3 regions of the Micromonospora sp. DT178 genome follow, and region 1 is predicted to be linked to each of the others. Evidence: riboswitches for the same ligand, from Rfam matches in the RefSeq annotation. Region 1 holds a riboswitch; each other region holds the start of a gene.
The links. Region 1 has a riboswitch for cobalamin ahead of ACLQ22_RS09530 (cell wall anchor protein). Riboswitches for the same ligand answer to the same signal wherever they lie in the genome.

Region 1 (3,381 bases):
GCCGCACCGGGACGGCCTGCGGTGGCAGGGGGTGGCGCGACCGATCCGCCGCCTCCTGCCGGCGGTGGGGCGACCGGGCCACCGCCCTGGGTGGGCGGTGCCGGTGGCGGAGGGGGCGGCGGCGGGGGCACGGGCCGCCTCGGCGCCGCGCCCGGTCGGGGCGCGTCGCTGGCATCGCGGTTGAGGGAGAACGACCAACCCTCGAAGCTGCCGGCCGGCGGCTTGCGGTTGAGCACACCCTTGTCGCTGTACGTCCAGCTGCCGCCGCTGGCCGCGTGCCAGTACGACCAGTAGGCGCTGGCGGGCGGCGTGTCGACGCACTTCTCGGACGCCGTCGACGGCTTTCCCTCGATCCGGCAGACGAACCCCTCGCCCCAGCGCAGCGTGCCGGTGATCTGGAAGCCGGCGTTCTTGAGCGCCGCCAGGCCGGTGGACTGCTCGCCCCGGGCGCACCGCACCACGGTCCCGCCGCCGAGTTCGTTGAAGTCGACCACCACCGTGACGCCGGAGGCGTCCGGGCAGTAGCCGGCCGAGCCGGCGGCCCTGGCGGGGGTGCCCGATCCGACCATCGTGCCGGCGGCGGTGAGGGCGACGACCAGACCGGCGCGGGCGGCCCGGACGGTCATGCCGCCCGCCGACGGCCGAGTACGAGGAGCAGCACCCCGCCCCCGACCAGCAGGAACGCGATCAGCACATAGCTGGTGATCGCCGCGCCGGTCGTCGGCAGCCCGCCGAGGCCGGGGGTGGTCGGGGTCGCACTCGGGGCGGCGGTCGCCGATGCCATGGCGGACGGCGTCGGCGACCCGGTGGTCGCGGACGGGCTCGGTGTCGGGCTGGCAGGCACGGGGGGCGTCGGTGACCCGGTGGGCGTGGGAGAGGTGGTGGCCGTCGGGGAGGCGGTAGGCGTGGGCGAGGCCGTGCCGGTCGGGGTCGGCCCGGGGGACGACGGCGGCGGGTCGAGGCCGATGCGCCCCAGCGGCACCTGGACGAGACCGAGCAGGGCCTGTGCGGTGCTGCGGCGCCACTGGTCCCGTTCGTTGTCCGTGATCCCGGACGCGACGGCCGTTGCCAGGCTGTCGGTGTTGTAGGCGATGGCGCCCGCGTCGGCGGCGGCCGCGCCACCGTCTGCCGCGGTGAGCTGTAGTGCGGCCAACGCGCCCGCGGCCCGCGCGGCCTCGGTGTCGCGGCCGGCGGCGGCGAGAGCCTGTCCGGCCAGGCCGGTGCTGTTGGAGTTCGCGCCGGTGGTCGGGCCGGAACCGCCGAACGACCCGTCGGCGTGCTGCTGCTCCACCAGCCAGTCCGCGGCCTTGCCGGCAGCCGCGGTGGCGCCGGTGGCGCCGTCGGCAGCGGCGGCGAGCAGCGCCTGCACGGCCATTGCGGTCGAGTCGACGTCGAGGGTGGCGCCGGCCTGCTCGTCGCAGGACGGCGACGGGCCGTCGGCGGTGTCGGGGTAGAGCCGGAACCCACCGGCCGCGCACTGCTGCCGGACGAGGAAGTCGACGGTGTCCTGCGGCACGTCGCCGCTGCGAGCCAGGCCCAGCACCGCGAAGGACTGGTCGAAGGTGTTGCTGGCGTCCGGGCCGCTGTCGGCGGTGGTGCGGCTGGTGATTCGCCCCCGCTGGTGCCCCGCGTCCGCCCCGGCGACCAGCGACAGGGTCTCCGTCCGCAGGTCGAAGCCGCCGAAGTCGGTGGGGTCAGCTCCGGCGGCGGAGGCGGCGTACAGCAGCTTCGCGGTCGCCCCGCCGTCGGTGAAGCCCGGGATGCCCCAGTCGTCGTAGCTGTTGTAGGACCGCACATGCGCCGCCACCTGCGCCGTCGCGGCCTGACGGACCGGCGCGTCCACCCCGGTCGCGGACAGAGCGAGGATCCCGTCGACGGTCAGACCCCAGTCGGGGCCGCCGAGCGGGCCGGGCAGCACCCCGTCGGCGAACTCACCGGCCAGCCAGGAGGCGGCGTCGCGCGCGGCGGCGGCGTGGGCCGGGGTGGGCGCGGCCACGACGGTCAGGGGTACGGCGGTGAGCGCGGCGATCGTCGCCGCCGTGGCGGCGAACACGCCGACACCGAGACGCCGGGAGCGGGACCGGGACATGAGAGGTGCCTTTCGCAGAGCGGTCGGTGGAAGCTCCGGAAAGCACCCGGGGACAGCGACACCCCGCTCGCATGATGCGATGAGCGGGGTGGAGCGGGCCTCGGTGGCCCGGACTTCACCCTGTGAACCTCGACAGTGGAAGCCGCTCGTCCCGGGCGAGGCATTCCGGCTCGCGAGGCCGAAGCCTCGCTCACGGTTGCGGGTCAGCGCCGGCTTCGAACCGGCTTCCCCCCACACGGGACGTATGCAGTTGTGGACCCGGTGTGCACCGGGTGCCGACACCGTACCGCCCGCACGTCTCGCGACGCCAGGGGCGGTGGCCGACACCCGGTGCAGCACCGCGGTCACGCCGTGTGCGGCTCCGGTCAGGGCGCGGCGATGCTCGGCGGGGCGCCCGCGCCGAACGACCAGCCCTCGACGGTGCCCGGGGCCGGGTTGTAGCTGCTCGCGCCGGACGTGCTGTAGGACCAGGCGCCGCCGCTGGAGGCGTGCCAGTACGACCAGTACGCCGTGACGGGCGGGGTGTTGACACACGGATCGGTCGCGACGGTCGGCTTGCCGTTGATCCGGCAGACGAATGCCAGCCCCCAGCGCTGGGTGCCGGTCACCGTGAAGCCGGCGCCCTGGAGGGCGGCCACCCCGGTGGCCGGATCGCCCGGGGCACAGGCGACCTGGACGCCGCCGCCGAGCGCGGCGAAGTCCACCACGACGGTGACGCCGGAGGTGCCGGTGCAGGCGGCGGCCTGCGCGGCCCGTGGGGCGGGTTCGACGGCGGTGAGGGCGACGGTGGCGACGGCAGCGGCCAGCAGGCCGGCGAGTCGTGCGCGCACGGTGGATCGGTGACGGAACACGGTTCCTCCTGGAATCGGGTGAGCGACGGGACGGGTCACGGGCAGGCGGGGATTGGCGTGCCCGGGGTGGCGCCGGCCGCGGACAGCCGGGCGTACCCGGTGCCGGTCAGGCCGAGGACGGCCTGGCCGGTGGCCCGGGCGGCGGTGCCCGGGTCGAAGGTGCCGCCGTCGAAGTCGACCGCGCCCCGGTCGGCCGGTGCCCCGGCGCAGCCGACCTGGAGCCCGGCGAGGAACACCCGCGCCCGTGCCCAGGCCAGCGGTCGGTGACCGTCGTGCAGCGCCTGCGCGGCGAGGCCGGTGCTGTTGGCGTTCGGGGTACCGGCGGCGTTGGCGAAACCGCCGTCGGCGCGCTGCACGGACAGCAGCCAGCTCAGCCCGGCGGCGGCGTCGGTCGGGCGGTCGGCGACCCGCAGCGCCTGCACCGCGAGCGCGGTGGCGTCC
Region 2 (3,381 bases), on a different contig from region 1:
GTCGAGGTACGTCACGGCGGTGCGGACGGTGGCGCGCAGCCGCTCCCAGTCGATGCCGTCCGCGCCCAGGTGGGCGGCGAGGTTGACCGACCCGAGGTTGCACACGGCGGTCTCGGCGTCGCTGGAGACCTCGACGATCTCGGTGCACAGGTTGGACAGGTGCACCACGTTGCCCGCCTCGGCGGTCTGGTTGCACAGCCGGTTCGCGGCGTCCTTGAACGTCATCCACCCGTTGCCGGTCTGTGCGAGGGCGCGCATCATCCGCCCGTACAGCTCCCGCGCCGGGACCTGCCGCACGTAGCGGCCCTGCTCCTCGGCGGCCCGGTACGCCGCGTCGAACTCCTCCCCCCACAGGTCCGGCAGCTCCGGCACCACGTCAGGGTCGAACAGCGACCACACCCCGTCGGACTCCACCCGCCGCATGAACTCGTCCGGGATCCAGTTGGCCAGGTTCAGGTTGTGGGTGCGCCGGGCGTCCTCACCGGTGTTGTCCCGCAGCTGGAGGAACTCCTCGACGTCCGGGTGCCACGGCTCCAGGTAGACGCAGGCCGCGCCCTTGCGCCGACCACCCTGGTTGACCGCCGCCACCGAGGCGTCCAACGTCCGCAGCCACGGCACGATCCCGTTGGACTGCCCGTTGGTGCCCCTGATCAGCGCGCCCCGCGAGCGGACCCGCGAGAACGCGATGCCGATCCCGCCGGCGAACTTCGACAGGTTCGCCACCTGCGCGTACCGCTGGTAGATGGAGTCGAGCTCGTCGCGCGGGGAGTCGACCAGGTAGCAGGAGGACATCTGGGTGTGCCGGGTGCCGGAGTTGAACAACGTCGGCGAACTCGGCAGGTACGCCAGGCTCGACATCAGCCGGTAGAACTCGATCGCCTCGTCCGGTGCCTGCGACAGGCCGCAGGACACGCGCAGCAGCCAGTACTGCGGGGTCTCCAGCACCAGCCGGCTCGTCGGGTGGCGAAGCAGGTACCGGTCGTAGACCGTACGCAGCCCGAAGTACTCGAAGCGCAGGTCGCCGCGCGGGTCGACGGCGGCGTCGAAGGCGCTCGCGTGGGCCGCGACGAACGCCGCGGTGTCGTCGCCGATCAGGCCCTCGGCGTGGCCGCGCCGGATCGCCTCGCTGAAGGAGCCGATGCCCTGCCGGCGGACCTCCTTGTCGACGTACCCGGCCAGCAGGCGGGCCGCCAGCCGCGAGTACTGCGGCTCCTCACCGATCATCTCCGCGGCGGTCTGGATGGACAGCCGGTCCAGTTCGGCCGTCGTCGCCCCGTCGTACAGGCCGCTGATCGTCCGGGTCGCCACCCGCAGCGGGTCGACGTCGGCGAGGTCGTCGGCCCACCGCTCGACCGCGCGGACGATCCTGTTGACGTCGACCACCTCGGTGCCGCCGTCGCGCTTGCGGACCCGCATCTGCGGCCGCCGCTGGCCCGCCACGGCCGCATCGTCGACCGCCGTGCCGTCGGCCGGAACAACCTCGGTGACTGTCACCACTCACTCCTCGCGAGCCTTGATCCCAGACGGAACTCCTGGGCACGCGGGGAGCGGACACCGACGACGACGCGCGCAGGCACGCGTCGGGATGGCGTCGGCCGTCCCACGAGGCCTCGGACCGCCGCACACCCGGATGCGGGCGTACGGCGCACTGGCAGGTCTTCGGACTCGCGGGCGCGACCGGGCTCGCCGGTCTCCTACTGGCCGTCGCTTCCCAGGCCGCTGGCGGCCCAGTGCTGATGACGGCGGTCGTTCCCACTCACCGCTGCGGGGCAGTCCCGGATTCCCACCGGGTTCCCTCTTGCCTCGACCGCTCCGGATGAGCGGCCGAACCAGCTGCGCCGACACCATATATAGGGTTGGCGTCGTTGTCACACGCCACATGTCGGTCTCGGGCGTGTCATCGGCGGCCCGGGTGACGCCCGTCGATCGCCGGCCCGGCGTCCGCGTCGATGCCCGCCCTCGGCGGCGCGGAGGCTGTCGTCCGCTCGGTACGGTCGCGCTGCGCGCCGAGGAGCTGTCGGCCCGTACCGGCGGCGCGGTCCTGGTCTGCCAGGTGCTCGAGTTCCACAACTGGCACTGACGTGCGAGCGGACCGGGATCCTGTGGTCACCCGATCCCGGTCCGCCCCCAGGCGGTGCAATCAGACCTTGGTGACCCGGACGGCGTCGGCCACCACGTAGCCGGGGGTGCTGGTCCACCGGCTCACCGCGACCAGGTTGCGGTCACCGGCGGCCAGTCCGAAGGTGCCCAGCGAGCGCCACACGCCGCCGCTGGAGCGCTGGTCCACGTTGACCGTGCGGTTGCCCGAGGCGGTGACGACGACGTGCGGGGCCGCGCTGTTGTAACCGGGGTCGGCCGGGTGGCGTACCTCGATCCGGTAGTCGCCGGCCGTCGGGATGTTCACCTTGAACCAGGCGGCGTCGCTGGCGGGCGTCGGATTGGCGAAGCGGTAGTCGGCCCCGTAGCGCTGGGCCGAGTACGAGGAGGTGCCCCAGTTGGTGCTCGCCGTGAACCGTCCCGCCGTGGCGTTGTCCACGATGGTGCCGCCCGTGGGCGGCGGGTTGGTGGTGCCGAGGCCGAGGTAGGCGGCGATGCCCTCGGCGTGCCCACGGGCGACGGCGGTGATGAAGTCCGCCCGCTTGAGCAGGTTCGAGTCGGCGACGCTGTCGATGAAGAGGTTCTCGGTCAGCACCGCGGGCATGGCCGCCTCGCGCAGCATGTGGAAGTTCGCGGTCTTCAGCCCTCGGTCGGTGACCCCGCCGATCGTCCGCATGGCGCCGATCACCCTCGGGTGCAGCGCGTTGTGCAGGTTGACGGTGGCCGCGCCCGCCGTCGGGTACCGGTAGCTCTCGAAGCCGGTGCCGCCGCCGGAGTTGATGTGCACGCTCACGAGCAGGTTCGCGCCCCACGCGTTGGCGTCGTCCGTGCGGTACGCCAGGCTGCGGGTGATGTCGGTCGTCCGGGACATGCGGACGTCGACGCCCCAGTTGGCCAGCAGGATGTTGCGCAGTTGCAGGGAGATGTCGAGCGTCAGGGCCTTCTCCTGCAGCCCGTTGCCGACCGCGCCGGGGTCGGTGCCGCCGTGGCCCGGGTCGATGTAGACCTTCGGCAACGCCGCCCATGCGGGGCCGGCGACGATGGGGACGGCCGCGGCGCCGGCGACGGCAGCCAACAGGGTACGCCGCCGAAGCGTCGGGTTGTCGAACATGTGCACCTCGTCATCGGGAGAGATCGACACTGCTCGGCAATATAGCGGGACATCGATAAAACATGAAAGATGTCTACGTCCTTTGATCTGAGATCTGAAGGTTTCCTCCTACGGCCGGCCGAACCGCCGAGCCCGACCGCTGGCCGGCCGAGCGTGGAGTGCGGTCGCGACGG
Region 3 (3,381 bases), on a different contig from region 1:
TGCGCGACACCGCCGCCCAGACCGCGATCCCCCGACTGGTGGACGACGCACAGTTGGAGCGGGCCAACGGCCGGCTGGTGGCGGGTGAGATCGTGGGCAACGAGTTCGTGGGTCCGCCGGTCGGGGCGATGCTGTTCGTCGTCGGCGCGGCGCTGCCCTTCGCCGTCAACGGCGCCTCGCTCGCGCTGGCCCTCATGCTCGTGCTGTCCCTGCCGCTGAGCCTGGCCCGCCCCGGCCCGGCACGGTCGGGCGCCGACGGGGACGGGCGGAGCGCCGCCGCCGCCGACCCGGCCAGGCGCGGGGCGCTCGCCGGGCTGCGGTGGCTGGCCCGGCAACCCGTGCTCCGTACGCTGGTGGTCGTCGGCGCGGCAGTCGCCGCCGCGGACAGCGCCTGGTTCGCGATCTTCGTGCTGTACGCGCGGCAGAGCCTCGGTCTCGGCGCGCTCGGCTTCGGCCTGCTGCTGGCGACCGGCGCGGCCGGCGGGCTCGCCGGCTCCCTCGTCGCCGACCGGCTGATCGGCCGGTTCCGGCACCGTGCCGTGCTGGCCTGGTCGATGGCGGTCACGGCCGGGACGCCGGCCCTCCTGGCCGTCGCGCCGCACCGGATCGCCGCGGTGGTCGTCGTCGTCACCACCAGCGCGTCGTTCGCGGTCCTCAACGTGGCCGCGCTGTCGGTCCGGCAACGCCTCGTGCCCGGCGACCTGCTCGGTCGGGTGGTCGCCGCCTCCCGGATGCTCTCCTACGGCTGCACCGCGCTCGGGGCTCTCGCCGGCGGGGCGCTGGCCGCCGGCCTGGGCATGCGGGCCCCCTTCCTGTTCAGCGCGACGGTGGCGGTCGCCGCGACCGCCGCCTGGTGCGTCGCGTCCCGCCCCACCGCGCCGGGCGATCCGGCCTGACGGGGAGGACGTCCGCCGGCCGCCCGGCGGGTGCCCGGACGGCTCGACGGGGTGACCGGCGGGAGCGGGAGGTGTTGACGTTGATCACCCGTGGGACGTCCAACGCCGAGATCGAGCGGCACCTGCAGCTCAGCCGGGGCACCGTGAAGACGGCCGGTTGCTGACGAAGCTGGCCGCCCGCGACCGGGCGCAACCGGTCATCGCGGGCTACGAATCGGGGCTCGCCGACCGGTGAGCCGACGTCGACCGTGGTCGAGGTCCCCGTCACCACGTCGGGCGGGCGGGGACGCCTCCCGCGCGCCGCAGCCTGCCTGCTCGGGAAGCGGAACGGCACGCGGGCGCCGGGGTGCGCGCGGATGCCGGGACGCTCGGCCCGTGCGCGTTCCGGGGCCGCCGTCGCCGTATTCGACGGCCCGAACCTTACATCGGCCGACGACAATGCGAAAGGCGTGCCTGAATGGGCGTCGCGATCGTTCCTCGTCGATCGATACGAGGTGCCGTGAGCCGGGGTGGGGTGGCGTTGACCGGCGGCCCGGGGTGTGGCAGCATTCGCGGCCTGACGGCAGTGAAGGAAGCCGGTGCGATTCCGGCGCGGTCCCGCCACTGTCACCGGGGAGCGATCCCCCCTCGCGAGTCACGGCCGTGCGTGCGCGGTTGGAAGGCCGGGGGAGAGCGTCGATCCGGGAGCCAGGATACTTCGGCCGTCGGAGTGATTCCAGGGCGTGGACACCCGAGGAGGACCCGATGACGCACCGCGTCTCCCCCATCGACGATCATCGTTGCATCGTGCCCGGCCGTGCCAGCGGCCCCGCTGGCGGCAGCTCTCCCGCGGGCGGCCGCATCGCCGCACAAGGCCGCATCGCCGCACGAAGCCGCATTTCCGCGCCGCCGGCCAGTCGCCGGGCCGCCGCGCGCCCGCCGGCCCGCACCGCGCCCGCCGTCGGTCGCCCGGCACCCGGTGGCGCCCGCACCGTGACCGGCCGGGTCGCCGCCGTGCCCGGCCGGGTTGCCACCGTGACCGGGCGCGCCCTCACCGCGTACCGCTGACGCCCGCACCGCGCCGCCCGACCCCGCGGGCCCGCCGGTGAGCGGGCCACCGGCCCGTCGTACCCGCTGAACCGCGCCCATCCCCGCATCGCCCGGTCGTCCCGCGTCGACCCGGGCGTCACTCTCCGGAGCTGTCCGTGCGCATCCTGCTGCTGTCCACCGCCGACACCGACCTGCTCGCCGCCCGCGCCAGCGACGCCGACTACCGGCTCGCCAACCCCGCCCGGGTCGCCGCCGACGCCGTGCCGGCGCTGCTCGACGGCGTCGACCTCGCCGTCGTACGCCTGCTCGGCGGCCGGCAGGCATGGCCGGACGGGCTGGCCGCGGTGCTGGCCTCCGGCGTGCCGACGGTCGTGCTCGGCGGCGAGAACGTGCCGGACGCGGAGCTGATGGCGGCCTCCACCGTGGCCTCCGGGGTGGCCACCCAGGCGCTGGCCTACCTGGTCGAGGGCGGGCCGGAGAACCTCGCCCAGCTCGCCCGTTTCCTCTCCGACACGGTGCTGCTCACCGGCGAGGGCTTCGCCCCGCCCGCGCCCACCCCGACGTACGGCATCCACGGCGAGCGGCCCGCGCGGCCGGACCGGCCGACGGTCGGGATCGTCTTCTACCGGGCGCACGCCCTCGCCGGGAACACCGGATTCGTCGACGTCCTCGCCGACGCGGTCGACGCGGCCGGCGGCGACCCGCTGCCCATCTACTGCGGCTCGCTGCGCGGACTCACCGCCGGCGCGGGGCCGCTCGGGCTCTTCGCCCGCTGCGACGCCCTGCTGGTCACCGTGCTCGCCGCCGGCGGCACGGTCGCCGCCGACGCCTCCGGCGGAGGGGACGAGGACGCCTGGGACGTGGGCGCGCTCGCCGCCCTGGACGTGCCGGTGATCCAGGCGCTCTGCCTGACCAGCACGCGCGAGCAGTGGGCCGCCAGCGACGCCGGGCTGTCCCCGCTGGACGCCGCGATGCAGGTGGCGATCCCCGAGTTCGACGGCCGGATCGTCACCGTGCCGTTCTCGTTCAAGAAGATCGACGCCGACGGGCTGTCCACCTACGCCGCCGACCCCGAGCGGGCCGCCCGGGTGGCCGGCATCGCCGTGCGGCACGCCCGGCTGCGGCACGTGCCCCAGGCCGACAAGCGGCTCGCGGTCGTGCTCAGCTCGTACCCGACGAAGCACTCCAGGGTCGGCAACGCCGTCGGCCTGGACACCCCCGCCTCGGCGGTGCGGCTGCTCGCCGCCCTGGCCGACGCCGGCTACCACCTCGGCGACGCGCCGGTGCCCGACGACGGCGACGCGCTCATCCACGCCCTCATCGCCGCCGGCGGCCACGACGTCGAGTGGCTCACCCCGGAGCAGCTCGGCGCCGCCGAGGCGCGGGTGCCGGGGGAGACGTACCGGCGGTGGTTCGCGCAGGTGCCGGCGGAGCTGCGGGAACGGATGCTCGCCCA

Region 2: linked by a shared signal. The riboswitch ahead of ACLQ22_RS22865 (ribonucleoside-diphosphate reductase subunit alpha) and the one ahead of ACLQ22_RS09530 (cell wall anchor protein) in region 1 are both predicted to bind cobalamin.
Region 3: linked by a shared signal. The riboswitch ahead of cobN (cobaltochelatase subunit CobN) and the one ahead of ACLQ22_RS09530 (cell wall anchor protein) in region 1 are both predicted to bind cobalamin.

Annotation. Positions count from the first base shown of each region.
Region 1 is NZ_JBNCKV010000004.1:171,442-174,822, reverse strand. Features, by position in the region: gene ACLQ22_RS09535 (hypothetical protein) at 1-626, opposite strand, end outside; gene ACLQ22_RS09530 (cell wall anchor protein) at 623-2,089, opposite strand; cobalamin riboswitch at 2,227-2,366, opposite strand; gene ACLQ22_RS09525 (hypothetical protein) at 2,455-2,940, opposite strand; gene ACLQ22_RS09520 (prenyltransferase/squalene oxidase repeat-containing protein) at 2,976-3,381, opposite strand, start outside.
Region 2 is NZ_JBNCKV010000013.1:167,093-170,473, forward strand. Features, by position in the region: gene ACLQ22_RS22865 (ribonucleoside-diphosphate reductase subunit alpha) at 1-1,416, opposite strand, end outside; cobalamin riboswitch at 1,635-1,849, opposite strand; gene ACLQ22_RS22870 (hypothetical protein) at 1,913-2,080, shown strand; gene ACLQ22_RS22875 (N-acetylmuramoyl-L-alanine amidase) at 2,141-3,238, opposite strand.
Region 3 is NZ_JBNCKV010000007.1:140,832-144,212, forward strand. Features, by position in the region: gene ACLQ22_RS15525 (MFS transporter) at 1-896, shown strand, start outside; gene ACLQ22_RS15530 (hypothetical protein) at 968-1,060, shown strand; cobalamin riboswitch at 1,465-1,594, shown strand; gene cobN (cobaltochelatase subunit CobN) at 2,081-3,381, shown strand, end outside.